Regions from separate parts of the Pseudomonas sp. 1152_12 genome, predicted to be linked through region 1. Evidence: predicted binding sites of a transcription regulator. Region 1 holds the regulator's gene; the other holds the start of a gene.
What was found. The regulator FliA, encoded in region 1, starts transcription of late flagellar genes. The targets are predictions, from matches to a motif close to CTAAAGTTTNNNNNNNNNNNGCCGNTAA.
Positions count from the first base shown of each region.

Region 2: a site for FliA is predicted at 4,480-4,507, ahead of FW764_RS03785 (methyl-accepting chemotaxis protein). Genes of this name have one in related genera too.

Region 1 is NZ_VXCW01000002.1:403,633-418,668, forward strand. Features, by position in the region: gene flhA (flagellar biosynthesis protein FlhA) at 1-209, shown strand, start outside; gene flhF (flagellar biosynthesis protein FlhF) at 221-1,537, shown strand; gene fleN (flagellar synthesis regulator FleN) at 1,643-2,476, shown strand; gene fliA (RNA polymerase sigma factor FliA) at 2,473-3,213, shown strand; gene FW764_RS04545 (chemotaxis response regulator CheY) at 3,382-3,756, shown strand; gene FW764_RS04550 (protein phosphatase CheZ) at 3,775-4,563, shown strand; gene FW764_RS04555 (chemotaxis protein CheA) at 4,575-6,860, shown strand; gene FW764_RS04560 (protein-glutamate methylesterase/protein-glutamine glutaminase) at 6,909-8,030, shown strand; gene FW764_RS04565 (flagellar motor protein) at 8,030-8,770, shown strand; gene motD (flagellar motor protein MotD) at 8,786-9,673, shown strand; gene FW764_RS04575 (ParA family protein) at 9,725-10,513, shown strand; gene FW764_RS04580 (CheW domain-containing protein) at 10,513-11,316, shown strand; gene FW764_RS04585 (chemotaxis protein CheW) at 11,397-11,879, shown strand; gene FW764_RS04590 (DUF2802 domain-containing protein) at 11,880-12,272, shown strand; gene FW764_RS04595 (hypothetical protein) at 12,282-12,491, opposite strand; gene FW764_RS04600 (c-type cytochrome) at 12,495-12,836, opposite strand; gene FW764_RS04605 (hypothetical protein) at 13,134-13,460, shown strand; gene FW764_RS04610 (hypothetical protein) at 13,494-14,039, shown strand; gene yegS (lipid kinase YegS) at 14,132-15,036, shown strand, end outside; gene FW764_RS04620 (response regulator) at 15,011-15,036, opposite strand, start outside.
Region 2 is NZ_VXCW01000002.1:235,028-250,063, forward strand. Features, by position in the region: gene ccoO (cytochrome-c oxidase, cbb3-type subunit II) at 1-593, opposite strand, end outside; gene ccoN (cytochrome-c oxidase, cbb3-type subunit I) at 604-2,028, opposite strand; gene FW764_RS03780 (alpha/beta family hydrolase) at 2,108-2,800, shown strand; gene FW764_RS03785 (methyl-accepting chemotaxis protein) at 2,885-4,450, opposite strand; gene FW764_RS03790 (mannose-1-phosphate guanylyltransferase/mannose-6-phosphate isomerase) at 4,908-6,356, shown strand; gene FW764_RS03795 (glycosyltransferase family 4 protein) at 6,396-7,514, opposite strand; gene FW764_RS03800 (glycosyltransferase family 2 protein) at 7,527-8,270, opposite strand; gene FW764_RS03805 (GDP-L-fucose synthase family protein) at 8,271-9,206, opposite strand; gene gmd (GDP-mannose 4,6-dehydratase) at 9,214-10,299, opposite strand; gene FW764_RS03815 (hypothetical protein) at 10,499-12,922, opposite strand; gene FW764_RS03820 (FkbM family methyltransferase) at 13,138-14,148, opposite strand; gene FW764_RS03825 (ABC transporter ATP-binding protein) at 14,141-15,036, opposite strand, start outside.

The DNA of each region.
Region 1 (15,036 bases):
CGGAAAAACTGCAGCGCTCGTTGATCGAAGCCGCGCAGCGCCAGGAAATGGCGGGCCACCCGGTGATTCTGCTGGTAGCAGGCCCGGTCCGCGCGATGTTGTCGCGGTTTGGGCGCTTGGCAGTGCCGAATTTGCACGTTTTGGCTTATCAGGAAATTCCTGACAACAAGCAAGTGACTATCGTCGCGACAGTAGGGCCCAATGGCTGAGGTAGTGGGTTATGCAAGTTAAGCGTTTTTTCGCCGCCGATATGCGTCAGGCCATGAAACTGGTACGTGATGAGCTGGGCGCCGATGCCGCGATTATCGGTAACCGTCGTATTGCCGGCGGTGTTGAGCTAACGGCTGCCCTGGATTACACGCCCTCGGCGCTGGCGCCGCGCGTGCCGAACATGGAACTCGAAGACGAGCTGCGTAAGACTGCCTCACGCATTGTCTCGGCCCAGGCTGAGCTGAGCATGCGTGGCGATAGCGATGCCTCCACCAATCGCCAGTTGTTCGCTGGCCTGCCACTGACCGCTGCCGAGCCGCTGGTTGAACCAACATTCAAAGAACCGCCGCGTCCTGCAGCGCCTGCCCCGGCTGCCGCAGTTGACCAGCGCGCGTTTGATTCAATGCGCTTTGAACTCAATGGCCTGCGTGAGCTGCTCGAAGTGCAGCTGGGTTCGTTGGCGTGGAACCAGTTGCAAGGCAGCAAGCCGCAACAGGCCAACCTGTGGCGTCGCCTGCAACGGATCGGCCTGTCCGGCCCGTTGTCCCGTGACTTGCTGGCGCTCACCGCCGAAGTCGAAGAACCTCGCCAAGCCTGGCGCATGCTGCTGGCGCACTTGGCACGCATGATCGTCACTCCGCAAATCGAACCCTTGGAAGAGGGCGGTGTGATTGCCATGGTCGGCCCTGCCGGCATGGGCAAGACCACCACCCTGGCCAAGCTGGCGGCGCGTTATGTGCTCAAGTACGGCGCGCAAAACATCGCGCTGGTGAGCATGGACAGCTACCGCATCGGCGCCCAGGAGCAGCTCAAGACCCTGGGGCGCATTCTCAATGTGCCGGTGACCCACGTCGATCCGGGCCAGTCTCTGGCCAACGCCCTCGACCCGCTGCTGCGCAAACGCGTGGTGTTGATTGACACTGCCGGCCTGCAAGCCAGCGACCCGGCGTTGCGCATGCAGCTCGAAAGCCTGGCCGGGCGTGGCATCAAGTCGAAAAATTACCTGGTGCTTGCAACCACCAGCCAGAAACAGGTTCTTACCGCTGCCTACCACAGCTACAAGCGTTGCGGCCTCGCCGGTTGCATCCTCACCAAACTCGACGAAACTGCGAGCTTGGGCGAAGTGCTGAGCCTGGCCATCAGTCATGAATTACCGGTTGCTTACCTGACCGACGGGCCGCGGATTCCGGATGATCTGCATCTGCCGCGCCGTCATCAGTTGGTCAGCCGTGCTGTCAGCGTGCAAATGCAAGAAGAGCCTAGCGAGGAAGCGATGGCCGATATGTTCGCCGACCTTTACCACCACCCGGAAAAGCGGGTGGGGTGAGGCAGGATGAACGCCGTGAAATGTACCTACATCGATGGTCTGCAAGCGATTCACGCGGCCAAGTCATGTAGCCTGCGTCTAAGCAAGACAAGGTAAAGAAATAAAATGGGCAGCATGCATCCCGTACAGGTGATCGCGGTGACCGGCGGCAAAGGTGGCGTCGGGAAAACTAACGTGTCAGTGAATTTGTCCCTGGCCCTGGCAGAGCTTGGCCGTCGTGTCATGCTGTTGGATGCTGACCTGGGCCTGGCGAACGTCGACGTTCTGCTGGGGCTGACACCCAAACATACCCTTGCTGATGTAATCGAAGGCCGCTGCGAGCTGCGCGATGTGCTGCTGCAGGGCCCCGGTGGCATTCGTATCGTGCCGGCCGCCTCGGGCACCCAGAGCATGGTGCACCTGAGCCCGGCGCAGCATGCCGGCCTGATCCAGGCGTTCAGTGATATTGGCGACAACCTCGACGTGCTGGTGATCGACACCGCCGCCGGGATTGGCGAGTCGGTGGTCAGCTTCGTCCGCGCAGCGCAGGAAGTATTGCTGGTGGTTTGCGATGAGCCCACTTCGATCACTGATGCCTACGCTCTGATCAAACTGCTTAACCGCGACTACGGCATGAATCGCTTCCGCGTGCTGGCCAACATGGCCCAAAGCCCGCAGGAGGGGCGAAACCTGTTCGCCAAGTTGACCAAAGTCACGGATCGCTTCCTCGATGTTGCCCTACAATACGTAGGTGCAGTTCCCTATGACGAGTGTGTACGCAAGGCTGTGCAAAAGCAGCGTGCAGTCTACGAAGCGTTCCCTCGTTCCAAATGCGCATTGGCGTTCAAGGCTATTGCCCAGAAGGTCGATACTTGGCCGTTGCCCGCAAACCCTAGGGGGCATCTGGAGTTTTTCGTCGAGCGATTGGTGCATCAGACGAGCGCAGGACCGGTGCTATGACAGCCAGCGGCTATAACCTTTACAAAAAGTCGGCACGTGACAGCCAGGGCGAGTTGATCGAGCGCTATGCGCCCTTGGTCAAGCGCATTGCCTACCATTTGTTGGCACGCCTGCCTGCCAGTGTGCAGGTCGAAGACCTGATTCAGGCCGGTATGATCGGTTTGCTTGAAGTCTCGACCAAATACGACGCGAGCAAAGGTGCGAGTTTTGAGACGTACGCGGGTATCCGTATCCGTGGTGCGATGCTCGATGAGGTGCGTAAAGGGGATTGGGCGCCGCGTTCGGTACACCGCAACACGCGCATGGTCAGTGACGCAATTCGCTCAATTGAAGCAAAAACCGGTCGTGACGCTAAAGATCATGAAGTTGCGGCCGAACTCCAATTGAGTCTCGACGATTACTACGGGATTTTGAACGATACCTTGGGCAGCCGCCTGTTCAGTTTCGACGACCTGTTGCAGGACGGCGAACACGAAGGGTTGCACGAGGACGGCGCGAGTGCTCATCTCGAGCCGTCGCGCGATCTGGAAGATGAACGTTTCCAGAGTGCGCTGGCGGAAGCGATAGCCAATTTGCCGGAGCGTGAGCGGTTGGTGTTGGCGCTGTACTACGACGAAGAGCTGAACCTCAAGGAAATCGGTGAGGTCCTGGGGGTCAGCGAATCGCGTGTCAGCCAGTTGCACAGCCAGTGCGCAGCCCGTTTACGGGGGCGATTGGGAGAGTGGCGCGCGCGCTGACAGGCAGTGTGGGGACACTGCAGACGCTACCGCGAACGCTTCAGGTTTTCGCGGGTTCGTACCGTGGTGCCCTGGGCAGTCCTTTTTGTGTAACGCCTGTTGATTGAAATGGCGCGTCCAAGTGCTGGGCGCGTTTAAGACTGCTTGGAGGTCGAATTGGACAAGAACATGAAAATCCTCATCGTTGATGACTTCTCAACGATGCGGCGGATCATAAAAAACCTGTTGCGTGACCTTGGGTTCACAAACACGGTTGAGGCGGATGACGGCATTACGGCGATTCCGATCCTCAACAGCGGGAGCATCGACTTTCTGGTAACTGACTGGAACATGCCGGGCATGACCGGTATCGACTTGTTGCGCCACGTGCGTGCCGACGAAAAATTGCGCAGCCTTCCCGTGTTGATGGTGACCGCCGAAGCCAAGCGTGAACAGATCATCGAAGCCGCCCAAGCTGGGGTAAACGGTTACGTGGTCAAGCCATTCACTGCACAGGCCTTGAAAGAGAAGATTGAAAAAATCTTCGAACGCATCGGTCATTGATGCTGCCACGGGGGAGCTATGGAGCATAAAGAATCATCGCAGGCGGATTTTGAGTCGACCCTGAAAAAGCATGCTCACCAGTTGGTCGAAAGCCTCGAAAAAGGGCAGTTCGGCGACGCCGTGCAGTTAATCCATGAGCTTAACCAGACCCGTGACCGCGGCCTGTACCAGGAAGTGGGCAAGCTCACACGCGAATTGCACAGTGCGATCGTCAATTTCCAGATTGACCCGCATATGCCCCAGGCCGAAGAGATTTCGCAGATCACCGATGCCACCGAACGCCTGTCGTACGTGGTCAGGCTGACTGAGGCGGCGGCTAACCGCACCATGGACCTGGTGGAAAACGCCACGCCGCTGGTCAATGGCATGGCCACTGAGGCGCAGGCTTTGAGCGTTGACTGGGGCCGCTTTATGCGTCGGGAAGTCGGGGCCGAAGAGTTTCGTGAATTGGCCCGTCGAGTCGAAGGTTTTCTGTCGCGCAGCGAACAGGAAAATCGCACGGTTGCCAGCAACCTCAATGACATTCTGCTCGCCCAGGATTACCAGGACCTCACCGGTCAGGTGATCAAGCGCGTGACCCAGTTGGTCACTGAAGTGGAAAGCAACCTGCTCAAACTGGTGCTCATGGCCGGCCAAGTTGATCGTTTTGCCGGCATCGAACATGACCGTGAGGCGATCCTCTCGGAAAAAGATCCACAAAAACATCTCGCCAAGGGTGAAGGTCCGCAGATTCATGCCGATAAACGTGAAGACGTTATGTCAGGTCAGGATGACGTAGATGACCTGTTATCCAGTTTAGGCTTCTAAGGAGCACCCACATGAGCTTCGGCGCCGATGAAGAAATCCTTCAGGATTTCCTTGTAGAGGCCGGCGAAATTTTAGAGCAGCTGTCCGAACAACTGGTTGAGCTGGAAAGCCGACCGGATGATGCGAACCTGCTCAATGCAATTTTTCGCGGTTTTCACACTGTAAAAGGGGGCGCCGGCTTCCTCCAGCTCCATGAGCTGGTGGAGTGCTGTCACATCGCCGAGAACGTGTTCGACATCCTGCGTAAGGGTGAGCGCCACGTCGACTCGGAACTGATGGACGTGATTCTCGAAGCACTGGATGCGGTCAACGGCATGTTCAGTGAAGTGCGCGAACGTGCACCGATCACTGCCGCCACACCGGAACTGCTGGCCGCCCTGGCGCGCCTGGCGGAACCTGCGGACACCGCGGCTGAGCCGGTGGTGGAAGCGGCTCCGGTGGCTGAGCCGGAAGCCGACGTGACCGACAGCGAGTTCGAACAACTGCTCAACTCACTCAGCGCGGTCAAGGCCGAGGCTGAAGCGCCGCAAGCGGCTGAAGCGCCTACGCCTGCGTCGGCGCCTGCAACGCCGACGAGCGAAGACATTACCGACGCTGAGTTCGAGTCGTTGCTCGATCAGTTGCACGGCAAAGGCCAGTTCGCTGCTGACGCGGTGGCGCCTGCTGCCACCGAGGCGCAAGCGCCTGCGGCGTCTACCAGCACCGACATTACCGACGACGAATTCGAGGCGTTACTCGACCAACTGCACGGCAAAGGCACGTTTGCAGCTGATGCCTTGCCGGAAGTTGCAGCGACCGCCGTCGCGCCAGCCGCCAGTGCAGCGCCTGCCAGTGCTGCACCGGCCGGTGACGGGCTGATTTCCGATCACGAATTCGAAGCCCTGCTCGACGAACTGCACGGCAAAGGCAAGTTCACCGAGGTGGCCCCGGCCGCTGCGGCGACCGCCACGCCTGTCGAGGCGAAACCCGCGCCGGTCGAAGCCGCGGCACCTGCTGCCGCACCTGCTGCCGCGAAACCCGCTCCTGCCAAACCCGCTCCCGCTCCCGCTCCCGCTCCCGCAGCCGCAGCCGCCCCGGCGCCTGCGCGTGCTGCAGCGGCGCCGGTGGCCGATAAGCCTGCCAGTGAAGCCGAAACCACCGTGCGGGTTGATACCGCACGCCTGGACGACATCATGAACATGGTCGGCGAACTGGTGCTGGTGCGTAACCGCCTGGTGCGCCTGGGCCTGAGCAGTGGTGATGAAGCCATGCAAAAGGCCGTGTCGAACCTTGACGTGGTCACTGCAGACTTGCAGACCGCCGTGATGAAAACGCGGATGCAGCCGATCAAGAAAGTCTTCGGCCGCTTCCCGCGCTTGGTTCGCGACCTGGCGCGCCAGCTCAAGAAAGAGATCAACTTGGAGCTGGTGGGTGAAGAAACCGATCTCGATAAAAACCTTGTCGAGGCCCTGGCCGACCCGCTGGTCCACTTGGTGCGCAACGCCGTCGACCACGGCGTCGAAACCCCGGAAGAACGCGAAGCCTCGGGTAAGTCCCGCAACGGCAAGGTGATTCTGGCGGCCGAGCAAGAAGGCGACCATATCCTGCTGTCGATCACCGATGACGGCAAAGGCATGGACCCGGCGATTCTGCGCAATATCGCGGTCAAGCGTGGCGTGATGGACAAGGACGCCGCCGACCGCCTGACCGACACCGAGTGCTACAACCTGATCTTTGCCCCGGGCTTCTCGACCAAGACCGAGATTTCCGACGTGTCCGGCCGTGGCGTGGGCATGGACGTGGTGAAGACCAAGATCAGCCAGCTCAACGGCTCGATCAATATTTACTCGACCAAGGGCCAGGGCTCCAAAATCGTCATCAAGGTGCCGTTGACCTTGGCGATCATGCCGACCCTGATGGTGATGCTGGGCAACCAGGCGTTCGCTTTCCCACTGGTCAACGTCAACGAGATCTTCCACCTCGACCTGTCGCGCACCAATGTGGTGGACGGCCAGGAAGTGGTGATCGTGCGCGACAAGGCGTTGCCCCTGTTCTACCTCAAGCGCTGGCTGGTGGCATCGGCCAAGCATGAAGAGCAGCACGAAGGCCACGTGGTGATTCTCTCCGTGGGCACTCAGCGGATCGGCTTTGTCGTCGATCAGTTGGTGGGCCAGGAAGAGGTGGTTATCAAGCCTTTGGGCAAAATGCTGCAGGGAACCCCGGGCATGTCGGGTGCGACCATCACCGGTGACGGTCGGATCGCGCTGATTCTCGATGTTCCGAGCATGCTCAAGCGTTACGCCGCACGGCGTATTTGATTTTGGCGGGGCAGGGCGGTATTGCCCGCCCCGCCTAACGGAGTGTTTATGGCAGTCAAGGTCCTGGTGGTGGACGATTCGGGTTTCTTCCGCCGCCGCGTCTCGGAAATTCTTTCCGCCGATCCAACGATTCAGGTGGTCGGCACGGCCACTAACGGCAAAGAGGCGATTGATCAGGCCATTGCCTTGAAGCCGGACGTGATCACTATGGACTACGAGATGCCGATGATGGATGGCATCACGGCAGTTCGGCACATCATGCAGCGCTGCCCGACTCCGGTGTTGATGTTCTCATCGCTGACCCACGAAGGCGCCCGAGTCACTCTGGACGCACTGGATGCCGGTGCGGTGGACTTCCTGCCGAAGAATTTCGAAGACATCTCGCGCAACCCCGAGAAGGTCAAGCAGATGCTGTGCGAGAAGGTGCACAGCATTTCGCGCAGTAACCGTCGCAGCTTGTTCAGTGCGCCGGCGCCTGCACCGGTTGCCGCACCGGCTGCGCCGAGTTCCTCGTTTGCACGCCCGGCACCTGCCCCCGTGGCACGCCCTGCGGCGGCGCCGGTTCGTGCGTCTGCGTCAAGCGCGCATTCGCCGGCACCCAAGCGCAAAGCCTACAAGCTGGTCGCGATTGGCACGTCCACCGGTGGCCCGGTGGCCTTGCAACGGGTGTTGACCCAATTGCCGGCAAACTTCCCGGCGCCGATTGTGCTGATTCAGCACATGCCGGCAGCCTTTACCAAGGCTTTTGCCGAGCGCCTGGACAAGCTGTGCCGCATTACCGTCAAGGAGGCCGAAGATGGCGACATCCTGCGTCCTGGCTTGGCGCTGTTGGCCCCGGGCGGCAAGCAGATGATGGTCGATGGCCGTGGCGCGGTCAAAATCCTGCCGGGTGACGAGCGTCTCAACTACAAGCCATGCGTGGACATCACCTTCGGTTCGGCAGCCAAGTCCTACGGCGACAAAGTTCTGGCGGTGGTGCTCACCGGCATGGGCGCCGACGGCCGTGAAGGCGCGCGCCTGCTCAAGCAGGGCGGCAGCGCAATCTGGGCCCAGGACGAAGCCAGCTGTGTGATCTATGGCATGCCGATGGCCATCGTCAAGGCTGACCTGGCCGACGCCGTCTACAGTCTGGACGACATCGGTAAACATCTGGTGGAGGCCTGCCTCTGATGGATGTCTTGAGCCTGATTGGCATCACCCTGGCGTTTGTCGCGATTATCGGCGGCAACTACCTTGAAGGCGGCCACCTCGGCGCCTTGGCCAACGGCCCGGCTGCGCTGATCGTGATTGGCGGCACTGTGGGCGCTGCGTTGCTGCAGTCGCCCATGAGTTCGTTCAAACGCGCGATGCAGACTCTGATTTGGATTATTTTCCCGCCACGCGTTGACCTGCCCGGTGGCATTGACCGCGTGGTCAATTGGAGCCTTACTGCTCGCAAGGAAGGCCTACTGGGGCTGGAGGGCGTGGCCGATGCCGAGCCCGACAGCTACGCGCGCAAAGGCCTGCAGTTGCTGGTGGACGGCGCCGAACCGGAAGCGATTCGCAGCATCCTGGAGGTGGATTTTCTCACCCAGGAAAGCCGCGACATCAACGCGGCCAAAGTCTTTGAAAGCATGGGTGGCTACGCGCCGACTATCGGCATCATCGGTGCGGTGATGGGCTTGATCCACGTGATGGGTAACCTGGCCGACCCGTCGCAGCTGGGCAGCGGCATTGCCGTGGCGTTTGTCGCCACCATCTACGGTGTGGCGAGTGCCAACCTGGTGTTGTTGCCGGTGGCCAGCAAGCTCAAGTCGATCGCCATGCGCCAATCGCGTTATCGCGAGATGCTGCTCGAAGGTATCTTGTCGATTGCCGAGGGTGAAAACCCGCGCTCCATCGAATTAAAGCTCCAGGGCTTCATGGATTGATGGGAGGAACTGAGTGTGAGCCGTCGCCGTCGCGAGCCTGAAGAACACGTCAACCATGAACGCTGGCTGGTGTCCTACGCCGACTTCATTACCTTGTTGTTCGCGTTTTTCGTGGTGATGTACTCCATCTCGTCGATCAACGAAGGCAAGTACAAGGTGATTTCCCAGGCGCTGATCGGTGTGTTCAACGACGCCGACCGTGCGCTCAAGCCGATCCCTATCGGCGAAGAGCGGCCCAAGACCGTGACCCCGGCCAAGCCGCTGGTCAACGACAGCGACGAAACCGCTGCGGGTGTGGGGGGCACCAGCGACCCGCTGAAAAGTATCGCCGACGATATCAGCGCCGCGTTTGGCGACCTGATTAGCTCAAACCAGATGACCGTGCGCGGCAATGAACTGTGGGTGGAGATCGAGCTTAATTCCAGCCTGCTGTTCGCCAGCGCCGACGCGATGCCGAGCGATCAGGCGTTCACCATCATCGACAAAGTGGCGGCGATCCTCAAACCGTTTGAAAACCCGATTCACGTTGAAGGCTTTACCGACAACTTCCCGATTGCAACCGCGCAGTACCCGACCAACTGGGAACTGTCCTCAGCGCGTGCCGCGAGCATTGTGCGCATGCTCGCGATGCAGGGTGTGAACCCTGGCCGGTTGGCGTCGGTGGGCTATGGTGAATTCCAGCCAGTGGCCAATAATGCCACCGCCGAAGGCCGCGCGCGCAACCGTCGTGTGGTGTTGGTGGTGTCACGTAACCTGGATGTACGCCGCAGCCTGACCGGTACCGGCACGGCTAATGCAACACCGGATGCGGCCTTGAGGCGGGCTGGCACACAAACTGCACCGCCAACCGTTAAGCCGTCGGTTCGTCAGAGTGCCGTCAATTCTCCGTCACCGGCAAAATAACTTTATGCACTGTCTCGGTCGCGCGTTAGCCCACCGGGAGGAATCAACCGAATGAGAGTCTGGGCAGTTGCCAATCAAAAAGGTGGAGTCGGCAAGACCACCACCTCCATCGCCTTAGCCGGTTTGCTGGCCGAGGCGGGCAAGCGTGTGGTCGTGGTCGACCTCGACCCGCATGGCTCAATGACCAGCTATTTCGGCTACGACCCGGATGCGCTGGAGCACAGCTGCTACGACTTGTTCCTGCACAAGGGCAGCGTGCCTGCGGACTTGCCTGGGCAACTGCTGCTACCCACCAGTAACGAAAGCATTTCCTTGCTGCCGTCGAGCACCGCCTTGGCCACCCTTGAGCGTCAGTCGCCGGGGCAGAGCGGCCTGGGCCTGGTCATCGCCAAGACCCTGGCGCAGCTGTGGCAAGAGTTCGACTACGCCATCATCGACAGCCCACCGTTACTCGGCGTGCTGATGGTCAACGCCTTGGCGGCCAGCCAGCAATTGGTGATCCCGGTGCAAACCGAGCACCTGGCGGTCAAAGGCCTGGAGCGCATGGTCAGCACCCTGGCGATGATCAACCGTTCGCGCAAACAGCCGCTGCCGTTCAGCATCGTGCCCACCCTGTTTGACCGTCGTACCCAGGCGTCTCTCGGGACTTTACGGGTGCTGCGTGACGCTTACCCGCAGACTATCTGGAATGGTTACATTCCGGTGGACACGCGCCTGCGTGACGCCAGCCGTGCCGGGCTCACGCCTTCGCAGTTCGACGGTAAAAGCCGTGGTGTGCTGGCTTACCGCGCGTTGCTCAAGCATCTGCTGTCGCAGCAGCTTGTGGCGCAGGTGGCGTGATGAACCGTCCCGTTAAACTCAAGACCCGGCCGCAACTGGCGCTCGAATCCTACCTGGATGCGTTGCTGCAGGACGCGACCGCGGAGGAACTGCCGGAACCGATTCTGGTACTTGAACCTCTCGTCGTAGAGCCCGAAAGCACGCTGGACGAATTCCAGCTGGCGGTGCTTGAAGAACAAGCCCGTGATGCGCACGTCGTGCCGATTGCTGTGCCGGTTGCGCCGGTTGTTGTGGCGCCGGTGGTGGTCGAACCGATGGTGGTTGAACCGGTGGTGGAAGTCCATCGGCCACCGAGCATCACGCCGCCGCCGGTCACGGGTGATGGTCGACCGTCATGGGCGGCCGAGCCGTTCGAATGCCTGTTGTTCGACGTCGCCGGGTTGACCCTGGCGGTGCCGCTGGTGTGCCTGGGTTCGATCTATTCGCTGGAAGGCCAGGAGCTGACGCCACTGTTCGGGCAACCGGAGTGGTTCCTCGGCATCCTGCCAAGCCAGGCTGGCAACCTCAAAGTGCTGGACACCGCGCGCTGGGTGATGCCCGACCGCTACCGCGATGATTTTCGCCAAGGCTTGCAATACGTGATCTCGGTGCAGGGCTACGAGTGGGGGCTGGCGGTGCATCAAGTCAGCCGCTCGTTGCGCCTGGACCCGAACGAGATCAAATGGCGCAGCCACCGTGGCCAACGGCCGTGGTTGGCGGGCACCGTGATTGAACATATGTGCGCGTTGCTGGATGTCGCCGAGCTGGCCGAGTTGATCGCCAGCGGCGCCGTCAAGACGATGGCACCGAACAAACACAGTTGATTGAACAATAAGGCCCGCATGCGAGTGCGGTCAGCGAAGTACACACGCCGAGTAAAACGGCATTTGAAGGGGTCAGAGAGATGAACAAGTCAGCGTCCGCACAAGGTTTAGATGATCCGATCCTGCAATGGGTTACCTTCAAACTGGACAACGAGTCGTATGGCATCAACGTGATGCGCGTGCAGGAAGTGCTGCGTTACACCGAGATCGCACCGGTCCCAGGTGCGCCAAGCTATGTGCTGGGCATCATCAACCTGCGCGGTAACGTCGTGACCGTGATCGACACCCGCCAGCGTTTTGGTCTGGTGTCGACCGAAGTCAACGACAACACCCGTATCGTCATCATCGAAGCCGACAAGCAAGTGGTCGGGATCATGGTCGACAGCGTGGCTGAGGTGGTTTACCTGCGCCAATCAGAAGTGGAAACCGCGCCGAACGTGGGCAACGAAGAATCGGCCAAGTTCATCCAGGGCGTGTGCAACAAGAACGGCGAACTGCTGATTCTGGTTGAGCTGGACAAGATGATGAGCGAAGAAGAGTGGTCGGAACTGGAGAGCATCTGATTGTTCTTTGAGGCAGCGGTGATTGTCCTGGCCCTGTTGTGGGCCGGGACGGTGGCATTCCTGCTGCGCTACATGCGCCAGCAGCGGGAATTGGCCCTTCAACAGGCCGAGCGCGATGCCGTGCGTGACCGGCGCATCCTCGACCTGGTCAAGCGCGTGGATCACTTCCAGCAGAGTGCGGTGAAGGTCGGGGATGAGGTGCATGAACTGCGCGCGATCCTTGGGCCGTTGCCGGACAAGCTGGCGCAGATCGAACAGCGCGACCCCTCGAGCCTGTCATTTGCCCAGGCGGCGAAGCTGGTGGGCATGGGCGCGACGGTGGATGAGCTGACCCAGTCGTGCGGGTTGACCCAGGCTGAAGCGCAGTTGATGAGTAAGTTACACAAGAGCTGATGTGCTTGTTTAGCGGATTTTCCCGGTCAGCTGGAGCCCTATACAGTCCTTGTAGCAAGGTTGCTCGCTGACACCGGGCCTGTCGTCGACGTAGAAGCCATCGCGATTGGGCATCTGCAAGTGGGTGAGGGTGGCCGCGTCAACCGTGGCGCTCGCTTCCAGTATCTGGTTCTGGTTCAGGATATACCCCACCACCGCGTACACCTGATCATTGCTCAATGATTATGGTTGTTGAAACGGCATGGTGCGCCGCACGTAGTCGAACAGGGTGGTGGCGTAGGGCCAATAGCTGCCGACGGCTTTTAACGGCTTGGGTGTGGGCAGAGAGCCAGCTCCACCCGCTAGCGCGGGGCCCATGCCGCCTTCCAGGTGGGCGCCATGACAGCCCAGGCAGGCTGCCTGATACACCTTCTCACCTCCCTTGACGGTGCCTTGGCCGGGCGGCAGGTTGTTGCCATCGGGTGCAACGTCAATGTTCCAGCCAGCGATGTAGTGTTCAGTCACGGGGCGGCCCACGCCGAGCTTCGGGTCAGGCGCGGCGTAGGCACACAGACACAGACTCATCAGCCCCAGCGTGATCACCACGGCTCAACGGCCAAGTTGCGAGTGTTCCGCTCGAATCCCTCGCCTATCGCTCGCAGTTGAATCTGCGGGACATGTGATCGCACCATGCATGAGCATGGCACTTTTGCCTCTTTGTGCTGACCAAGCCTGTAACTGTAGGAGGTTTTACGCACAAGGATTTGAAATGTCTTTCCACGCTTTTGTTGGCATAAAACTGTCTGGTTTTCGGCGGCCCTGTGCCGCCGTCTGCGCGTGTATGGGCGCTATTTTTCTCGCGGGCTATTAAAGGACACAGGGATGAACGCCACACGTAATGGAGTGTACGGCGCCGCTTTGATGCTGGCGGCAGCAGCGCTGGGCGGTTGCGCCTCGTCGATGAGCGTCACCAACGAGCCCGGGGTGAAAATGGGCGACAGCTATGCGCAGGTGCTCGCCGTAGTGAGCCGCAACAATACCGTGACCAAGCAGGTCGAGGGCCAAGGCTTCCGAGCGCAAGGCTACTCGAAGATGTTCCAGGATTGCCGCACCAAGTACTTCATCTTCCAGGGCGCCGATGGCTTGCAGATGGTGAGTTTTGAGCCAGCGCCGCAGTTGTCGGTCAAGCAAAATTGCCGCCAGCCGTAACCGGCCCTTTCTTCCCCTGCGAGTTGAATGCTGATGACTGTTTTGCGTGTTATTCCCGTGGCGCTTTTGGTGCTGCTGACGGGGTGCGGCCAGGTGGCGAACATCCGTTCCCTGTCCACCGGCTACGCCCCACCGCAGTCAGGCGAGACCGCTCGTGTGCGGTTGATCACCGACGGCCTGGTGCGCGCAGTACCAGGGCGCGATTGCCTGGACTGGAATGTGCCGGGCGCCGGGGTGATGGCGTCGACCAAATCCGGCTTCCCTGACCACAACGGCGAAAGCCTTGGCATGCCCGGGCCGATTTATACCTGGAGCGGCGCGGTGACCACCGAGCTGGTGGTGCCGGCAAACAAGCCCATCGCGCTGCATTACCTGGGGCAATTGCAGTATTCCCGACAATGCTTCAGCAGCATGACCTTCGTGCCGCGCCCCGGAGTGGATTACATGGTGCAGGCGACTATCTACGCGAACTGTTCCATCCAACTGCATGAACTGCCTGCGCACGGTCAGCAATGGGAGCCTGTAGAGCCCACGCCCAAGGGCAAGCTGTCGATGTGCAACGCGATGGATAACTTCTAGCCGGGCAATTAATTTGCAACCTCGATGGCTTTTTTCCCCACCGCAAAGGTCCACATCCTTCAAGCATCTTTGACTCCAGGAGTAAGCCCACCATGACCACCCCCAAGGCACTGCTGATTCTGCACGGCAAGCAAGCCCTCAACGAGGACGTGCGCGCCGCCGTGCAGGCCCGGCGCGAACAGGGCTGGGAGCTGGCGGTGCGGGTGACGTGGGAGGGCGGTGACGCCCAGCGGCTGGTCAACGAAGCCTTGGCCGATGGTTATACCCACCTGATTGCCGGTGGCGGCGACGGCACCTTGCGTGATGTGGCCGAGGCGATGGCATTGGCCAAAACCGACGCCAGCCTGGTGCTGATGCCACTGGGCACTGCCAATGACTTCGCGCGCGCCGCCGGTGTGCCCGTTGAGCCTGCCCAGGCGCTGGCGCTGCTGGATGTGCCGCCAAGGGCCATCGACCTCGGCCAGGCCGATGGGCAAATATTCCTCAACATGGCCACGGGCGGCTTCGGCAGCCAGGTCACCGCCAATACCTCCGAAGATCTGAAAAAAGTGCTGGGCGGCGCGGCCTATCTGTTCACCGGGTTGACGCGTTTCAGTGAATTGAAGGCTGCTTACGGTGAGCTGCAAGGCCCGGATTTTCATTGGAAAGGTGACTTGCTGGCGTTGGGTATCGGCAACGGTCGTCAGGCGGGCGGTGGGCATGTGCTATGCCCCGGCGCGTTGGTCGATGATGGCTTGCTGGATATCAGCATTCTGCCGGCGCCGCAGGAAGTGGTCGGCACGCTGCTGACCGTGATGAGCGAAGGCTGGGGCCTGGACAACATGTTTGTACGAGCGCGCCTGCCCTGGGTTGAGATCAAGGTGGCCGAAGGGCTGTACATCAACCTGGATGGTGAGCCGCTGAAGGGCGATGATTTGCGTTTTTCTGCTCTGCCCAAAGCTCTGCGCGTGCACCTGCCGTTGAATTCGCCCCTAGTCGTCCAGGCTGATGATCTGCT
Region 2 (15,036 bases), 170 kb from region 1:
ATGGCAGTGCCGAGCACTTGCAGGTATGAAACCAGCGCGTCCATCTCGGTCTTGCTTTTGAGGCTGGCAACGGCGCCACTGATGTCGTCGTCGGTGTAGGGCACGCCGAGGGTGCGCATTACTTTCAACTTGGTCTCGGTGTGGCTGCTGTCGACCGCTGCGGTGACCAGCCAAGGGTAGGCCGGCATTTTCGACTCCGGCACCACGTTGCGCGGGTTGTACAAGTGCGCGCGGTGCCAGTCGTCCGAGTAGCGCGCGCCGACGCGGGCCAGGTCCGGCCCGGTGCGCTTGGAGCCCCACAGGAACGGGTGGTCCCACACGCTTTCGCCCGCTACCGAGTAATGGCCGTAGCGCTCGGTCTCGGCGCGGAACGGGCGGATCATCTGCGAGTGGCACTGTACGCAGCCTTCGCGGATATAGATGTCGCGCCCTTCCAGTTGCAGCGCGGTGTAGGGCTTCATGCCTTCCACCGGTTTGTTGGTGACGTCCTGGAAGAACAGCGGGACGATCTGCGTCAGGCCGCCGATGCTCACGGCGAGTACCATCAACAGCATCAGCAGGCCGACGTTCTTTTCAATCGTTTCGTGTTTCATCACTGACTCCTCAGGCCATCTGCGCGACAGGGGCGGCTTCGGCGGGTTGCACCGAGCGCACGGTGCGCCACGTGTTGTAAGCCATCAGCAACATGCCGCTGAGGAAGATCGCCCCGCCCACCAGCCGTACGATGAAGCCTGGGTGGCTGGCCACCAGGGTTTCGACGAAGGAGTAGGTCAAGGTGCCGTCTTCGTTGATCGCACGCCACATCAGGCCCTGGGCGATGCCGTTGACCCACATCGAGGCGATGTAGAGCACGGTGCCGATGGTGGCCAGCCAGAAGTGCGCGTTGATCAGGCCGAGGCTGTACATCTGCTCGCGGCCGAAGACTTTCGGGATCATGTGGTACAGCGCGCCGATGGAAATCATCGCTACCCAACCGAGGGCGCCGGCGTGTACGTGGCCGATGGTCCAGTCGGTGTAGTGGGAGAGGGCGTTGACGGTCTTGATCGCCATCATTGGCCCTTCGAACGTCGACATGCCGTAGAACGCCAAGGAGACGACCAGGAAGCGCAGGATCGGGTCGCTGCGCAACTTATGCCAGGCGCCTGAGAGCGTCATCATGCCGTTGATCATGCCACCCCAGCTTGGCGCCAGCAGTACCAGCGACATCACCATGCCCAGCGACTGCGCCCAGTCCGGCAGTGCGGTGTAGTGCAGGTGGTGAGGGCCAGCCCAGATGTACAGGGTGATCAGCGCCCAGAAGTGCACGATGGACAAGCGATAGGAATACACCGGACGCTCGGCCTGCTTGGGCACAAAGTAATACATCATGCCGAGGAAGCCAGCGGTGAGGAAAAAGCCTACCGCGTTATGCCCATACCACCACTGCACCATGGCATCTGTCGCACCGCCGTAGGCCGAGTAGGACTTGGTCCAGCTCACTGGCAGGGAGGCGTGGTTGACGATATGCAGAATCGCCACGGTGATGATAAAAGCGCCGAAGAACCAGTTACCGACGTAGATGTGCTTGGTTTTGCGCTTCATCACTGTGCCGAAGAACACCACGCCGTAGGCGACCCAGACAATGGCGATAAGAATGGCGATCGGCCATTCCAGCTCGGCGTATTCCTTGGAGGTGGTGTAGCCCAGCGGCAAGCTGATGGCGGCCAGCACGATGACCAGTTGCCAGCCCCAGAAGCAGAACGCGGCGATTTTTGGCGCGAACAGTTGGGTTTGGCAGGTACGCTGCACCGAGTAAAACGAGCTGGCGAACAGCGCGCAGCCGCCGAAGGCGAAGATCACTGCGTTGGTGTGCAGTGGACGCAAACGGCCGAAGCTGGTCCACGGCAAATCGAAGTTGAGTGCAGGCCAAACCAATTGGGCGGCGAGAAAAACCCCGAGCCCCATGCCGACGATGCCCCACACCACCGTCATAATGGCGAATTGGCGGACCACCTTGTAGTTATAGGCGGTACTTAAAGTAGTGTTCATGGTTCCCCATCCACGGTTCAACCCAAGCAAATGTGGCACTTGGGCTGGAGTTATAGGCAGACTAAAAAGCGAGGCAAGCATGGGCAAAGAGCACAAGGCCAGTATTGACGGGGATCAATGGGCGCAGTGTGTGCGGGAACACGGGTGGTTGTGGGAGGCAGCGACGGGGCCAGTCGCGCGTACGCCGGTCACGCTGATTTTGGCCCACGGTGCCGGCGCACCGATGGACTCATCCTTCATGAGCGACATGGCTGCACGCCTTGCCGGGCAGGGCGTGAACGTGTTGCGCTTCGAGTTCCCGTACATGGCTCAACGCCGTTTGGACGGGGGTAAGCGACCGCCGAACCCGGCGCCGAAACTGCTGGAATGTTGGCGTGAGGTGTATGCCGAGGTGCGACGTCATGTCGCTGGGAAACTGGCCATTGGCGGCAAGTCCATGGGTGGGCGCATGGCGAGCATTTTGGCTGATGAGTTAGGCGCTGATGGCCTGGTGTGCCTGGGTTATCCGTTTTATGCAGTGGGTAAACCGCAGAAACCACGGGTTGAGCATCTGGCCGGGCTAAAAACGCCGACGTTGATTGTGCAGGGCGAGCGCGATGCGCTGGGTAATCGAGCGGCGGTGGAAGGCTATGCGTTGTCGTCGAGCATCGAAGTGGTGTGGCTGGTGGCGGGGGATCATGACTTGAAACCGTTGAAGGCTTCGGGCTTTACTCATGAGCAGCATTTGGAGGCGGCTGCGGTGAAGGTTTCAAACTTTCTTGCTAGCCTTTAGTGGCTCATCGCAGGCAAGCCAGCTTCCACATTTTGATCTGTGAACACAGTCAAATGTGGAAGCTGGCTTGCTCGCGAAAGCGATTTAACGGTTGAAACGCTCTACCAGCGAATACTGTGTATTAGCGGTATGCGTCAGCTCTTCACTCAACTGCGCTGAGTTCATCGCCTGTTCCGAGGTCTGATCCGCCAGCAGCGCAATCGTGCTGATATTGCGGCTGATCTCTTCGGCCACCGCGCTTTGCTCTTCGGTAGCCGCCGCGATCTGCGTGGTCATGTCGGTGATGTTGGCCACCGCTTCACTGATGCCCACTAACGCCTGATCCGCCTCCATCACCCGCGCCACGCCTTCTTCAGCCTGGCGATGCCCGGCGTCCATGGTTTGCACGGCGGCGGCGGCCGTCTGCTGCAGCTTGGCGATCAAGGCATGGATCTGCCCGGTCGATTCAGCCGTGCGCTGCGCCAGTTGACGAACCTCGTCAGCGACCACCGCAAAACCACGGCCCATCTCCCCGGCGCGGGCCGCTTCAATGGCTGCGTTCAATGCCAGCAGGTTGGTTTGATCGGCGATGCCCTTGATCACATCCACCACGCCGCCGATTTCATCGCTGTCCTTGGCCAACTGAGTGACGGTCACGCCCGTCTCACCCACGGCGACCGACAGCCGCTGGATCGCCTCACGGGTTTCCCCGGCAATGTCGCGGCCACGCCCGGTCAGACGATTAGCCTCCTGCGTGGCGTCAGCTGTGCGCTGCACGTGGCTGGCCACTTCCTGAGTCGTCGCGGCCATCTGGTTGACGGCGGTGGCCACCTGTTCGGTTTCCACACGCTGGCGCTCCAGGCCGCTGGAGCTGTTATGCGCCAAGGTATTGGACTGCGCCGCCTGGTCGTTGAGGTGCTCGGCCGTATCCTGCAAACGTGTAAGACACGTCTTCAGACGCGCTTCCTGGCTGAGAATCGACATCTCCAGCCGCGCTTGTGCGCCACGGCTGTCGGTGTACATCTGCGCGATCAACGGGTCGGACGTGGTTTGTTCCGCCAGGCGTAACAAACGCTTGAGGCCACGCTGTTGCCAGCTCAAGCCCAGCAGGCCCAGCGGCACCGACAACCCCGCCGCCAGGGCAAAGCCCCAGTGCGAGTTGAGTGATGCACCGATCATGAAGCTCAACTGGCTGACCAAGATAAACGGTAGCCAGTCCTGCAACACCGGCAGCCACTTGTCGCGTCGAGGCACGGCAGACTTGCCCTGGTTGATCCGTTGATAGAGCGCTTCGGCCCGGCGAATCTGCTCGGCGGTGGGCTTGATGCGCACCGATTCATAGCCGACCACCTGGTTGCCATCGAAGACCGGTGTCACATAGGCGTTAACCCAATAATGATCGCCGGTCTTGCAGCGGTTCTTAACGATGCCCATCCATGGCAAGCCTTGTTTGAGCGTGGACCACATATGCGCGAACACCGCGGGCGGCACATCTGGGTGACGTACCAGATTGTGCGGGGCCCGGGTCAGTTCTTCACGGGTGAACCCACTGATCTCGACGAAAGCGTCGTTGCAGTAGGTGATCACGCCTTTGGCGTCTGTGGTGGAGATCAACCGTTGCTGAGCGGGGAAGGTGCGTTCGCGCTGGGTAACGGGTTGGTTATTACGCATGAGTTTTTCAATCCGCAAGGCTTTCAGGGGTATCGGCCGCTATCTGAAATTGTTGAGGGAATTTTCCGATCGGTGTTGTAGCCAAACCGAAATGCGACAGCACCTGTCTAGCCTCTAGATCAAGGGGGGGCAGGGCTCGCGGCTCTTTTTGAGCTAGCTTGTAACCTTTGAGAAAGAAAAGTGACATGTTTTTGGTCTGCTAGTATTTTTGATCGGAGAAATGGATTTTCAGCTATCGGATTTTTCAGTGTTTTCCTAGACATAAATGACCATTTAAATAAGAATGTTCACGCATATCTGTAAGGAAATACTATATTTTTAACCCCCCCCAAGGCGCCTAGGCGGCTTGACTTTAATTTAGCTGAAAGACTCTACGTCACTTTGTTTTTTGGTCTGTCGCATCGAGGGGGCGAGCGCTGCAGTCGAAATCAAGTGGCAGTACGTAAAGGAGTTACATGTGACACTTGTTCCGGTCATTATCTGCGGTGGTGCGGGCAGTCGTCTGTGGCCTGTCTCTCGTTCAGCACACCCCAAGCCGTTTATTGAACTGCCGGGCGGCGGTAATCTGATTCGTAAGACCTATGGGCGCGCCCTGGCATTGGACGCCGTCAGCGAAGTATTGACGATCACTAACCGTGACCTCTATTTCAAAACCCTCGACGAATACAGCGCGCAAGCGCCTCAATTCACGAATCTAAGTTTTGTTCTTGAGCCCTTCGGGCGCAATACCGCAGCGGCTGTTGCGCTGGCTGCTCAAGAAGTTGCGCGCACTCATGGGCCAGATGCCATCATGCTGGTGCTGCCCGCTGATCATTTGATCGATAACCATGCGGCATTTGCCCATGCAGTTTCGGCGGCATCCGAGTTAGCCAAAGACGGTTGGCTGGTAACTTTTGGCGTTAAGCCTGAATATCCGGAGACCGGTTACGGCTATATCCAGAAAGACAATGACAGCCCTCTCGGTAATGGCTTCAAGGTCAAACGTTTCGTCGAGAAGCCAGACCTGGAAACCGCCCAAGGCTATTTGGCTTCAGGTGAGTACTTCTGGAACTCCGGCATGTTCTGCTTCCGCGCCGGTACGTTAATTGAAGAAATGGCACTCTGCGCACCGGATGTCTCCAGTGCCGTGGACCTTTGCCTGGCAGGTTCCGGGACGATGACCGGCAATAGCCATCGAAGCCTGCACCTCGAGCCGGAAAGTTTTGCCAAAGTGCCTGATATTTCCATCGACTTCGCCCTGATGGAGCGCTCTAACAAAGTCGCAACGGTTCCTTGTGATATCGGTTGGAGTGATATCGGCTCGTGGAATGCCATGAGCGAACTGTCGCCAGCGGATGAGCAGGGCAATCGCGTCGAAGGTGAGGCCATTTTTCATGGCGCCTGCAACAACTACGTGCGTAGCCAGCGTCGTTTGGCGGCTTTGGTAGGCGTTGAGGACCTGATTATCGTTGATACGCCGGATGCCTTGCTGGTCGCACACAAAGACCATGCTCAAGACATCAAAGCAATCACGGCGCAGTTAAAGAAGAACGGCCATTGCTCACACCTTGATCACACCACGGTTCGCCGTCCGTGGGGGGCCTACACCACACTGGAGGAAGGGCAGCGCTTCAAAATCAAGCGCATTGTGGTCAAGCCTCAAGGTTCACTCTCACTGCAAATGCACCATCACCGAAGCGAGCACTGGATCGTGGTCAGCGGTATGGCACGAGTGTTTAATAACGATCGAGAGTTTTTGCTCAACACAAATGAATCAACGTTCATCCCTGCTGGTCATACCCATCGCCTGGAGAATCCAGGGGTCATCGATTTGGTGTTGATTGAGGTGCAGAGTGGCGATTATTTAGGTGAGGACGATATCGTTCGGTTTGAGGATATCTATGGTCGGGTCGAAAGCGGCAAGTAACGCGAGTGTAGCCTGCCCGAACTGAGTGTCGGGCAGGTGTTATCGTTGTTCGTTCATCAGGTCTTGGTAGACCTTCATATATCCCCGTAACATTTGATCGCCGGTAAATAGCTCCGTGTATCGCGCCTGTGCTTTTTCGCCCATCACCGCTGCCTCTTGGGGATGATCCCATAAGTAACGCATGGCTTCGCGAAAGGCTATTGGGTTTTCGGGTGGAACGGTCAGCCCTGTTTCATTTGCGATGTTAATGTAGGTTGTGCCGGTGCCGATTTCGCAGGAAATCATAGGTTTTCCGTACATTGCTCCTTCCAGCAATGCGACGCCGAACGCTTCTGAGCGTAGGTGCGAAGGAAATACGATGGCGGTGGACAGTTGAATCAACGCCACCTTGTCCTCATCGTTAACTTTCCCCAAAAAGTGCAGGTTCTGAAGCCCCAGCTGATCGGCCTGTTCCTTGAGCTCTTGTTTCTTTGGGCCGTCGCCAGCAATAACCACGGGATAGCCAGTGCCTTGGATGGCCTCGAGTAGCGTGTGCAGGCCTTTGTAATAACGCAGTACGCCCACGAACAGAAAGAATCGCTCGGGCAGTTGTTTCGCCCATCGCGCTTTCACTGCAGGAGAGGGGATTGGGTAACTCTTTTTGTTTAGCCCAATTGGAATGATGCTGATTTTTTCGCGGAACGCCGGCAATACGGCGCTGGATTCCAAATAGTTGGGCGATGCGATAATGATACGGTTGACGCTACTCAGGAATTTGTTCTGGAGTGGGCGATAGAGTTTTAGCAGCTTCTTTTGATCGACGATGTCAGAGTGATAGGAGACGACGCTGGGTTTTTTAATCCGGCTGGCGAAATGGATGACGTCCATGAACGGCCAAGGGAAATGGTAGTTAATGATATCAGCCTGCTGCGCGAGCTCTTTAAACTTCGAGTACGCGTGGATCGAAAAGCCAGTTGAAGCAATTTTTATATTTTCTTTAACTTGGTGAGTCTTATAACCGTCCAGTTCCAGTACTGTCGGGCTTGGGTGAGGGGACAGTGCAAGAACTTCGCAGGTCGCACCGAAGCGAGGCGACTGTTGGCAAATTTGATGTATAACTTGCTCCACACCGCCCATAGTGTCGGGGTAGGCAGTTTTATAAAAATGCAAAATGCGCATAACGAGTTCCGATTAGGGGAAGATGGATTTTAGCCAGACGGCGTAGGGCTGAAAAAGCCACCACTTCAAGGGAACGCTACCGTGATGTCTGCGCACTACCGCGATAGCTTCTGCGTAATGGCGCCGGCGTAGAGTTTTCGTTTTGGTCTCTTCATGCTCTCGGTTAACGGCTACGAAAGCATCCACATGTACCAGTGGACCGACTTCTTTGAAGAGTCGCCACCAGAGATCGTAGTCCATTGCCATGTGCATAGAGGGGTCTACGCCGCCTATAGTTTCCCAGGCCGATCTGCGGATCAATGTGGCGGGCTGCGAAATGATGCAACGCAGTGACAGCCGACGCTCGCTGAATGGTTCAACCCATACAGGCTTGCGCTTGCCAGTGTCTTGAATGACGTTCCAGCACTTGCCGTACACCGCTGATGCCTGTGGTGCGGCGTTAATAGCTTCGATCAGTCGTTTCAACCCGCCGGGTTCAAACCAGTCGTCACTGTTCAGCCAGCAGACAAAAGGGGCTTTGCCTTGAACGATACCTTCATTGATAGCGGCCGCTTGACCGTCATCTCGGTGACTGCGCCAACCGGCCAGCTTGTGTTCCCATTTGCGAATGACTTCAACCGAGTTATCGGTAGAACCGCCGTCCAGAACAAATACCTCTACAAGAACATCCTGTTCAAATATTGACCTTAAAGCATCGTCGAGATAACGGCCCTGGTTGAATGAAGGTACTGCGATCGTGACCAAGGGTTGGGACATTCAGAGGTGATCCGTACGGCTGAGAAAATCTTTGTAGGTTAGAGCTATACCCTCACGCAACTGCGTTTGGGCTGTCCATCCCAGGCCTTTCAAGCGATTGATATCGAGTAACTTGCGCGGTGTGCCGTCGGGCTGGCTATGGTCGTATACGATCCGGCCGTTGTAACCGACAACCTTCATGACCAACTCGGCAAGTTCGCCAATGGGCAGGTCGCTTCCCATGCCTACGTTGAAAAGTCCGCTTTTGATATCGGACTCCATCAAGTGCACGCAAGCATCGGCCATATCTTCTACGTAGAGAAACTCGCGTCTTGGCAAGCCCGAGCCCCATACCACCAGCTCCGATGCACCGCTCATTTTTGCCGCATGGGCTTTACTAATCAGGGCAGGCAGCACATGGCAGTTTTCCAAGTCATAACTGTCATTAGGGCCATACAGATTGGACGGCATGACAGCAATGAACTGAGCACCATATTGACGGTGGTAGTTCTCGCAGAGTTTGACGCCAAGGATCTTGGCCACTGCATATGGCTCATTGGTTTGCTCCAACGGTCCAGTCAGCAGATAGTCTTCGTGGATTGGCTGGGGGCAATCGCGCGGGTAAATGCAGCTGGAACCCAGAAACAGGAGGCGCTGAACCCCATGTTTCCAGGCGCTGTGGATCACGTTCGCCTCTATCATCAAGTTTTGATATATAAATTCAGCTCTGAAATTATTGTTGGCTTTGATCCCGCCAACCCTGCCGGCAGCCAAAAACACGATCTCAGGTTTCTCTGCGGCAAAAAAAGCGTCCACAGCGGCCTGTTGGGTCAGATCGAGCTCAGCGTGCGAGCGAGTAACGAAATTGCTGAACCCAGCGGCGGATAGCCGCCGCTGGATCGCGGAACCAGCCATGCCGGCGTGCCCCGCGATATATACTTTGGCGCTTTTATCCACCTAGCTATTACTCGTGGTAGTCGTAGACGGAGTAACCGTGTTTTTTCACCAACTCATCACGAGTCGCTGACTTCAAGTCTTCGGTCATCATCTCGGTGACCAGTTCCTCAAAGCTGATTTTAGGAGTCCAGCCCAATTTCTGCTTGGCTTTGGTTGGGTCACCCAGCAAGGTTTCTACTTCAGTTGGGCGGAAGTAGCGTGGGTCAACCGAAACGATGCACTTACCATCGGCGTCGTAGCCTTTTTCATCAACGCCTTCACCCTTCCAGGTGATGTTGATTTCGGCGTGTTTTGCCGCAGCATTGACGAAATCGCGAACGCTGTACTGCTTGCCGGTGGCGATAACGAAGTCTTCCGGATGCTCCTGTTGCAACATCAGCCACTGCATTTCGACGTAGTCTTTTGCATGGCCCCAGTCGCGCAGCGCGTCAAGGTTGCCCAGGTACAGGCAGTCCTGCAGACCCAGCTTGATACGGGCCAATGCACGAGTAATCTTGCGCGTTACGAAGGTTTCACCGCGCACTGGGCTTTCGTGGTTGAAGAGGATGCCATTGCAGGCATAGATGCCGTACGCTTCACGATAGTTGACGGTGATCCAGTAGGCGTAGAGCTTGGCCACCGCATACGGGGAGCGTGGGTAGAACGGTGTGGTTTCTTTCTGAGGGGTTTCCTGTACCAAGCCATACAGCTCGGAGGTCGACGCCTGATAGAAACGGGTTTTCTTCTCCAGCCCCAGGATACGGATCGCTTCCAGGATGCGCAGTGCACCCAGTGCGTCGGAGTTGGCGGTGTATTCAGGCTCTTCGAACGATACCGCAACGTGGGACTGTGCTGCTAAGTTGTAGATTTCGTCGGGTTGCACTTGCTTGATGACGCGGATCAGGCCGGTCGAATCAGTCATGTCCCCATAATGCAGGACGAGGCGACGATCAGAGTCGTGTGGATCTTGGTACAGGTGGTCGATGCGGTCGGTGTTGAACGATGAGGCTCGGCGCTTGATTCCGTGCACTTCATAGCCTTTCTCGAGAAGCAACTCGGCCAGGTAGGATCCGTCTTGACCTGTTACTCCAGTAATAAGCGCAACTTTTTTCATATGCTTCTCTTGACGTGTTTTTTAAAAAGTATATTTGAAGCGATAGCGAGGAAAGCAATTCCTCACGATTGATCGACTCAGCCAGAACCCGGCCGATAATTTTCTATACTGCCTCAATGGGGCTCAATTCTCAATGTGTGCTGGTGAGTTTGCGACTTGGGAAACTCATCAGCACCCTATTGAAGCATTTACTGTGCAATCACGGTGCAGGAGAACAGCTGGCGTTTGAGAACCAGGTATTTCCATCTTGAACCAGTTCAAATTGCAATGAATGGGTCGGGTCCGCTTTGTATTGATGGGCGCCAGTATAGTCTTTCAGGTCCAACACGAGACGTTTTTTCTCGCCCGGCTTGACAACCAAATCCCCTGCAATCCGATAGCCCGAATCCCATAATAGCATTGTGCCGTCTTTGCTCTTTACATGTACCCCAACGTTAAACGGGAATGAGCCTTGACCCAGCGCCAGATTAAAAGTTCCATTATTGTTCAGGTCAATCGCAAAACGTTGCTCATCGAGCCGCGTGCAGGTTAGCGTGGCCTTAAGATCGGAGGGCGACAGCGCGAAGTCACCGCTGCCTTTACGCATCGCCATAAGGTCTTTGAATATTTCTGGGTGCTGGGCGCGGCCTATATGCAAAGGGAAAGGCGCGCGGTTAGCGTTTAGTAATTGCTCAAGCTTGTCAGCATCAATCAGCTCTGGGAAGGCGCTCTTATCAATCGGTGTGGAGGAGTTTATGGTGATGCTGTCGATGGATTTATAGTCTTTGGCGTAAGAAACTTTGAAGTTTTGCTCAGGAAGCAGGATATAGGCAAAACGCCCTGAGACATCCTCTACAACGACAAAGTTCAATTGTTGCAAAGAGGCTCTGAGTGTTGCGTACTCGGGCTCTTTGACCACGGTCCGATCAATCACCAGTGCTTTAAAACCGATCGCTTGAATTTCACTCAGCAGTGCGTCGATCGGCAATTTCGAAATACGCCGATTCCACTCATCAGCCGGGCTGTTCTTAGAGCCACCGTTGCTCCAGTGGATGTTATGAGAAAACAAGTACAGTCGAATATGGTCGAACGAGCCCCAGCCGTAGTATTTGTTGTCGGTCAGGTACTGAGAATAAGGAAATTGATAGACCATTGCGTCTTTGGGTAGGTTGGCCTCCAGCCCTTTGACGAATGCGGTTTCTTCTGCGACTCGCGGGCGAATGTCGGGCGATCGGGCGGATACGTGACCTGGAATTTGGTCATAGAGGCTCAAGCCTGTGATAGCCGCCAGTGCCAGCGTTACCAGGAAGGGGCGACGGGTCGCGCTTAATATCCGGCTTACCAGCAGGGCGCCGAGCAGCAAGAGGGCGAACACCAAAAAAATCGGGAAGCGTTCGTAGGCCCTGATGGTGGGAAATACCAGTGCTATCAGCGTCCCGATCCCGCCTGAAATGCTCGCCAGGAATACAAAAAGTATGATCGCCAGGAGGCAATCGCCTAATTCGATAGGGTTCTGGGAGTTATGTTCGTGCGCACTGTTACTAGGCAATACAGTGCGACGAACTTGCGGAATTACGAGCAATATGAAACTCAGGAGTAGCAACGCTGAACCGACAAAGCCAAGTGGTACCACAGTATCGGTTTTAAACTGCCGATTCGCATTGGCGGTTTCTATCATGTAGCTGCCTACGCGGCCCAGCGTTGCAATATGGTGCTGAGGGCTTGGGCTGACTAGCAGTTTCAGGCTGCTGCTATAAACCTCTGCCTCAAAGGGCGACTTTATAAGCGTCGGGTCAGCAACGTTAGTCTGAGAGTAAAACTCGTCGTGGTGGGCTTTCTTATATTGATAAAGCGGGAGTTGGATGAGAAGCGAGACCGCGACCAGGGTCGTAATATAGAGGATCGCGGGAATCAGGGTTTTGGGTTGCTTCCAGCCACCTACCAGTAATCGAGCCGCCCCCGCCAAGCCAAAAAGCAACAACGAAAAAAACGCATAATAACCATCTGATAAGGCAATCAGAATAATGAAAAAGAGTCCAAGGATAAAGGACTTGTTTTTAAACAGAGACTTTAACAGTGTCGGCAGCGATGAAGAGGCCAGCCCTTTGTCAAACTTTCCTTGGAGGGTCCAAATGATGGCAACCATGGCCAAGGGGATGCAGAAATAATTGGGCAGGAACGAGTAGATGATGAGGTTGAAGCGATAAGTACAAAAGGCGAACAGCAGCGCGACGCTGATTGCCGGTAGGCGCCGAATGGAAAGCAACCGGCATGACAGGTAAGCGGTTAACGCGATAAGCGGGAAGTTTAATACGTAGTAAGTTTGTTGCAGTGTGATCGCGCTGTCGAAAAATGGGCTCATCATCAACATGATAATGGAGTGCAGTGCACTGGTTTGGGCCGCAGAGTGATAGTGCCATTTTGCGATTTCGGGAGCACCGAGGTAGGGATTAGAGAGAACCCAACCCGTTTCCTTGACCATTTTGGTCAGCGAGAACTGCCAAATATCGTCGAGGTGACCATAGACAAACGGAGAGTTAAGGCCGGACTTGTCAAGCCCTAAGACATAATAAGCGATAATTAATGGCACGACGATTAAAAATAGTAGCGTTATTGCTGTGTGCTTTGGGTTTTTTAATGTCATGCCCACTAGGTCCTTGCTGAATTTATAGTACTCAAGCGCTGTGTTGAGTTTTGGAATGTTGTTGCTGGCCCGGGCGCGTGGTCGCGAGTGCTGTTGCCAGCAGCGGTCTGGCGCGCAGGTGCTCCTAGGGCGTTGATCCTCTCACCCAGTGCGTCCAGTGCTGCTTGCAATAAGCTCAACTGTTCGTAGCAGTGGAATACTCGCCGGATTTGAACTTACAGTATTTGCCAGCTCTCATCGGGCTCGAGCCAAAAACTGTCATCCATCGCCGAAAATACCGGGTGTGAGTCAAAGGCTGATTTGGGTGACAGGGTTGCCAGCTCGCCTTCGGCGACATCCTCTCGCACGAAGAATGCATTAAAGCAGCAGCTCCCTACGGCGCATAACCTGTAGCCTTTAGGCTGCAGTAGTTCAGCCCACGCAGTCAGGCTGGCCGCGCCCGATTGCTGCCACCTGAGGCTGAACTGCTTCCGGTCCCGCTGAACGACGCTGTGCCGTTCGCGAAAGCGTTTTTCAAACTCGACGACAATGACGCGTGGTTTGATCGCGCTGAGATTTTCCATGACAGCGAAATCACCGCCGTCAATATCAATAATAAAAAGGTCGGGCTCTGGCTCTTGGTTGGCAGCCAGCAGCAGCTCGTTGATGTTCTCCGGGCTGATGGCTTGCTGAACGATCACTGGGGAGTAATATTCGGTCAAGCCCTCGCGCGTCCAATGATAGTGACGTGTGGCGGCGGTACGCGCGAAGAAGTAGCGCATCTTGTTGCATTCGGTCGCATCGAGTTCGAAAATCGTGCCGTGCCAGCCGTGATTGACCAGCAGATTGGTGGACAGATTTTCAGGTATGCCGACATCGGAGCCGCTGCAATTGCTGCCTATTTCTACAACATAACGGTTGGTGCAACCGATATGGGTAAATAGGCGCAGCAAAATACCGTCTTCATCATTTTGAGAAAACGCGCGAAATCCGCTTTCCGCCAGCTCCGAAGGGGCCAGTACGGCCGCTGAGTTGTACTTCCAGCTGTGCATCAGGTGCTTTTGCTGTGCGGCATCGGCATTACTGATGAAATTTCGATGCAGCAATGGGTTGAAGCCGGCGACGTCTTCAGTCGACAGGCCCTTGTTCAGCAGGAGGGTCTCAAAGTGTAACTGTCGCTCTGTCAGGGCCTTCAGCTCTTTCAGGGCTTCTTCCAGCTGTTGGGACAGCGTGTCGAGATCAGGCATTTGACTTTTCTTCCAGTAAATCCACGGATACGACTGGGTGCATATTAAAAATACCCCCGTAGAACGCCGCCAGTGGTGACTCGGTGACCTGTAACTGCTCCACGTCATGCATCAGCAGGCTGTATTCTTCAAATTCGCTCCTGGAGAAACCTTTGTTGGCCACTCCCACTGAAAATGAATATTGACCGGCCTTCAAGTTCAAGTTGAGATTGAACCGCACGAGCACTTGGGCGCCTTGATGGCAGGGCGCGTCGGGTATTTGCAGGGCAAAAGTGCTTGTTTCGAACAGCGAGCGACCCAGGCGATCTCTCACGATAAGACCGTACGCAGGTCGCTCGAAATGTTTATTCAGCTTCACGATATAGCGGACCGTCAGCTGTGTTTCACTTTCAATGTAGGTGATGGGGTGGTTCTCCGCATCCAGCAAAGCAAAATCGATCAGTTCCGCATCACCATTGGTGGTGATGGTCGTGGCTTTGGTCCACGCCGTCGGATGCTCGATAACTTCCAGGCTTTCAGCGGTGGGGGCAACGCTCTGATCAACCGATACTTGGCTGCCGCTCATGTCGGTCTTTCTCGCCACCAGTCCTTGATACAGGTCGATCACGTCTCGAGGGGCACCAAAGCTCAGGGTTCTGCCATGACTTAATAGCAGAGCTTTGTTGCAAATGTGTTTTACCGTGTTGGCATCGTGGGACACGAACAACAGGGTGCCGCCGCGTTCACGAAAGCTTTCAATGCGTTGGAAGCACTTTTGCTGGAAGTAGGCGTCGCCCACAGCCAGCGCCTCATCAATGATCAGGATGTCGGGCTCGAACGCCGTGGAAACGGCGAAGGCGACACGCATTTGCATACCGCTCGAATACGATGAAAGTGCCTGATCAAAAT